DNA from 2 places in the Halomonas sp. NCCP-2165 genome. Region 2 is predicted to be linked to the other one. Evidence: predicted binding sites of a transcription regulator. Region 2 holds the regulator's gene; the other holds the start of a gene.
What was found. The regulator sigma-54, encoded in region 2, starts transcription at its own class of promoters, with help from an activator protein. The targets are predictions, from matches to a motif close to TGGCACNNNNNTTGCTNT.
Positions count from the first base shown of each region.

Region 1 (2,395 bases), on a different contig from region 2:
GAGTCCAGCTGCTCGTTGATCGCCACCTCATAGGAGTCCTGCCATTCGAACTCGCCGTAGAAGTGCCCTCGGCTCGGGTCGATCTCCAGCGCCAGGGGGATCACCTTGACCAGTCCCCTCAGGGAGTGGAGCTGGGGGCCGGTCAGGAAGCCATCCTCTATCGACATCTCCTGGCCACGTACGGCCTGGGCCAGCTCGGCATCCTTCAGGCCCGAGTGGTAGCCCAGGCGCAGGAAGAAGCTCTTGGCACGCTTCAGCCCCAGGGTACGGATGATCTCATGACGGAAGGTGGCCATGGTCTGTAGCTGCATCAGCAGCATGCGTTGCTCACCCAGCCATATCTGACCCTCTTCGGGGAGGAAGCGCAATTTCTCGAGAATATCTCGGCTATCCGGGTAACGCGGCGTCACCCCATCGCTAGGCGTGCTCGTTTTCATGGCGTCATAGGGTCGTTATTTTGGTCTTGTGTATTGGACTTTTGTCGGTTTTTTTCAACACGACTATCGATTATCGACTCCGACAGCATAAGCCGCTCGAGGTCGCCCCTTCCAGTCTCCTTTCATTGCACTCCCTGTCGCCGGCCGGTGGTTTTCATCATTTAGACAAGCTGCTGCGCAGCAATTGATGATTTTCACGATTAGCGGTGCTCCTTAGGAGCTCGTTAAGCGGTGGGGTGAATTTTTATATCACTGTTTTTTCTTGAGTTTTTTGTTTTTTGGCCGAGCTGGCATGTGCCTTGTAAAGGTATGGAGGAAACTCACCCGGAGGTGAACCCATGTCCCAATCGGCCATCCCCCGCACCCTGAAACGCTATGTCCGAGTGAGGGAGAGAAGCGCACGCTTCGTCGAATTCGATTTCGCCATCGAGAACCCGGAGCTGTTCGTCGAGCTGATCATGCCGCCCGTGGCCTTCGAAGCGTTCTGTGCTCGAAATAATGTGACATTTATGAGCGATGAGCAGGCCGAGGCCGTCGATGCCCAGATGGAAAAGTGGCGCTACAGCGTCAGCCAATAACGCCAGAAAACAACGGCCACCATCGCACAATAAGAAACGAGGAGTCCCCTATGAGTGTCGAGATCAAGACGGCGGAGATTACGCCGATTCGTCAGACCTATGGCCATACCAAGCGGCGCTTCGGCGACAAGCCGGCGACCCGTTATCAGGAAGCCAGCTTCGATATTCAGCCGACCACCAACTTCCATTATCGGCCGATGTTCGATGAGCACCACGAACTTTACGACACCGGCTACACGGCGCTGGTGATGGAAGACTGGTACGCCTTTAGCGACCCCCGCCAGTTCTATTATGGCGCCTGGGTGGCGGCCCGCGCCAAGCTCCAGGAGAACACCGAGTCCAGCTTCGCCTTCTTCGAGAAGCGCGGCCTGGGCGCTCGCCTGAACGACGACGTGCGCCGCCTGTTGACCCGCTGTCTGCTGCCGCTGCGGCATGCCGAGATGGGCGCCAACATGAATAACGTGGGCATCGCCGCCAATGCCTACGGTACCACCCTGAGCCAGGCGCATATGTACCATGGCATGGACCGCCTCGCCGTGGCCCAGTACCTGTCGCGCATCGGCCTGCTGCTCGACGAGTCGCCCGGCGCCCTGCTGGCCGAGGCCAAGACCCTGTGGATGGAGGAGGCCGCATGGCAGGGCGTGCGCCGCTACGTCGAAGACAGCCTGGTGGTGGAGGACTGGGCCGAGCTCTCCCTGGCCCAGAACCTGATCTTCGACGGCCTGCTCTACCCCTTTCTGCTGGAGTCCCTGGACGCGCGCCTGATGGAGATCGGTGGCGGCGATATCGCCATCCTCACCGACTTCATGGGCGACTGGTTCAAGGATGGCAGCCGCTTTATCGATGCACTGTTCAAGACCCTGGCCGGCGAGAGCGAGGCCAATCGGGCGCAGTTGACCCGCTGGGTCGCCCACTGGCGCAGCCGTGCCATCGAGGCGCTGACCCCGGTGGCCATCGACGCCGACATCGAGCTCGACGCCGCCCTGGCGGTGCTGGATAAGCGCCTCGCCAAGCTCGGCCTGCTCGAGACCCACTGAGCCTTTCCCTGATTACGGAGTTAGCCCCATGTCACGCGTCTTTATCGCCCTGCAGGACAACGAGAACGCCCGCTTTATCGTCGAGGCCATCGGCGAGGACAACCCCGACGCCGAGGTCAAGCACAGCCCGGCCATGATCCGCGTCGAGGCCGACGACCGCCTGGTCATTCGCCGCGAGACGGTGGAGGAGAAGCTGGGCCGCGACTGGGATACCCAGGAGCTCCAGGTGGACATGATCAGCATCGGCGGCAATGTCGATGAGGACGACGACAGCTTCACCCTCTACTGGAACAGCTGAGTCCCGACGACGCCATCACACGCCAGCCAACAATAATGGCGCAGG
Region 1 is NZ_BRCY01000003.1:122,704-125,098, reverse strand. It holds gene NFU04_RS02560 (sigma-54-dependent Fis family transcriptional regulator) at 1-437, opposite strand, end outside; gene NFU04_RS02555 (phenol hydroxylase subunit) at 776-1,015, shown strand; gene NFU04_RS02550 (aromatic/alkene monooxygenase hydroxylase subunit beta) at 1,066-2,052, shown strand; gene NFU04_RS02545 (MmoB/DmpM family protein) at 2,081-2,350, shown strand.
Region 1: a site for sigma-54 is predicted at 726-743, ahead of NFU04_RS02555 (phenol hydroxylase subunit). Genes of this name have one in related genera too.

Region 2 (2,395 bases):
ACCGGCTCGGCGAGCTTGAGGAAGCCGGCCAGGGGCGCCTTGCAGTGGGCGTTACGGGCATGGGGGATCGCGACGCCATGGCCGATGCCGGTACTGCCCAGGCGCTCGCGACCGATCAGTCGGCTGAAGACTTCCTGGCTATCGAGGCTGGGGGTGTTCTGAGCGATAAAGGTGCTGAAGAATTCCAGCACCCGTTTCTTGCTCCCCCCGGGGACATCGAACAGCGCCCGCTCGGGGGGAAGGATGGATTGCAGAGTCATGGAGGGTTAGCGGGCACCGGCGCCCTGGGCGCGGGCCTGAGCCTTTTCCTTGTGTTTCACCAGTTGGCGGTCGAGCTTGTCGGCGAGCGCATCGATAGCGGCATACATGTCGCCATCCTGGGCTTCGGCGTGCAGATCGGCACCGGCAGCGTGGAGTACGCAAGCGGCTTGCTGGCGTTCTTTCTCGACGGACAGGGTGAACTGTGCCGTGGTGATATTGTCGTAATGCCGCTCCAGTCGTGCGAGCTTCTCGTTCACATAGTCACGCAGTGCATCGGTCAATTCGACGTGATGGCCGGTGATATTGACTTGCATGGCACGCTCCTCTTCCTGCGGGTGTCATCTCGATTGTAACCCTTTTTTCGCCCCTGCAAACCCCTTGGCGTCGGGGATTTCCAACGCAAGCCTTATCGGATTTTTATCCCATTGAGATCAATGGGATAAATGGTTTTTCCGAGAATCGACGAAGGCGTTGCCGGTCAGGAGAGACGCTTGCGCTCGCTGGAGGGGGGGATGCCCATGGCCTCGCGATACTTGGCCACGGTGCGCCGCGCCACCTGAATGCCATCCTCGGCGAGCAGGCTCACCAGCTTGCTGTCGGAGAGTGGCTTGCGCGGCGGCTCCTCGCCAATCAGCTTCTTGAGCCGGGCGCGAATGGCGGTGCTGGAGTGGGCGTCGCCCTCGCCGCCCCCCACCTGGCTGGAGAAGAAGTACTTGAGCTCGAAGACCCCGCGGGGGGTGTGGATGTACTTCTGGGTGGTGACCCGGGAGATGGTCGATTCATGCATCTCCACCGTCTGGGCGATATCCGCGAGCACCAGGGGCTTCATGGCCTCTTCGCCTCGCTCGAGGAAGTCGAGCTGGCGGGTCATGATCTCCTGGCCCACCCGCAGCAGGGTGTCATTGCGGCTGGAGAGGCTCTTGAGCAGCCAGCGTGCCTCCTGCAGGTGCTGCTTCATGAAGGTGTTGTCGTCGCTCTTGTCGGCGCGGCGGATCAGCGCCGCATAGTCGGGCTGGATGCGCATCCGCGGCAGCGCCTCGGGATTGAGCTCGATCCGCCAGCCATCGCGGTCATGGCGGGCGATCAGGTCGGGGATTACATAGTCGCTGCCGCCCTCGGCATAGGCCTGGCCGGGGCGCGGGTCGAGGCTCCGGACCAGCTGGATCAGCGTATCCAGCTGGTCGTCCTCGAGGCGCAGGCGGCGCTTGAGCAGCTTGCGATCGTCCCCCGCCAGGGCCTCGAGGAACTGGCGCACCAGGCGCTTGGCCTGGGGCAGCAGGGGGGTGTCGTCGGGGAGGGCGCCGAGTTGCAGCAGCAGGCACTCGCGCAGGTCGCGGGCGAAGACCCCGGTGGGCTCGAACTGCTGCAGGCGCATCAGCAGCGCCTCCACGTCGCCGACCTTGAGGCCGGCGAGGTCCTGCTGGCGCAGCCCCTCGGTGATCTCCTCCAGGGGCAGGGTCAGGTAGCCGTTGGCATCCACGGCATCGATCAGGCTCTCGGCGATGGCCCGCTCACGGGGCGCGGTCAGGTCGGTCATGGCCAGCTGCCAGGTCAGGTGATCGCGCAGGCTGGGAACATCGGCATTGCGCTCGAAGTCCGGCGCCTCGCCGCCACCGCTGGGGGCCATGTCCTGATAGGTGTCGGACCAGTCGCTGTCCACCGCCAGTTGCTCGGGAATCGCCTCGGACCAGTCGTCCTCCTTGGGCGCCTCCACCGCCAGTTCGCCGTAGGCCTCGTCCAGTTCCAGCATGGGATTGGACTCCAGGGCCTGCTGGATCTCCTGGCGCAGGTCGAGGGTGGAGAGCTGCAGCAGGGCGATGGCTTGCTGCAGTTGTGGGGTCATGGTCAGCTGTGTGCCGACCCTGAGCTGCAACGAGGGTTTCATTGCCATGGTGAGCTAGGGTTCCGCGACAAAGGTGGGAGACACGGTAGCCCGCCGCCGGTGCCTGTGCAAGCCCATTGGGCATGACTTCGTAGCAAGTTATATGCCAGCCGCAATGAATATGCCAAATCGATCTCGTGGCTAAGACTTTCAGCGAATTGGCAGCGGCGATTCCCCGTGGTTTCGCAGGCTTTGTCTGAAAAGTCGGCGAGCGAAGGTCAGACAAGGCAAAAATCGGCGAAAAGACGGACC
Region 2 is NZ_BRCY01000004.1:48,280-50,674, forward strand. It holds gene ptsN (PTS IIA-like nitrogen regulatory protein PtsN) at 1-260, opposite strand, end outside; gene hpf (ribosome hibernation-promoting factor, HPF/YfiA family) at 267-575, opposite strand; gene NFU04_RS03090 (RNA polymerase factor sigma-54) at 740-2,152, opposite strand.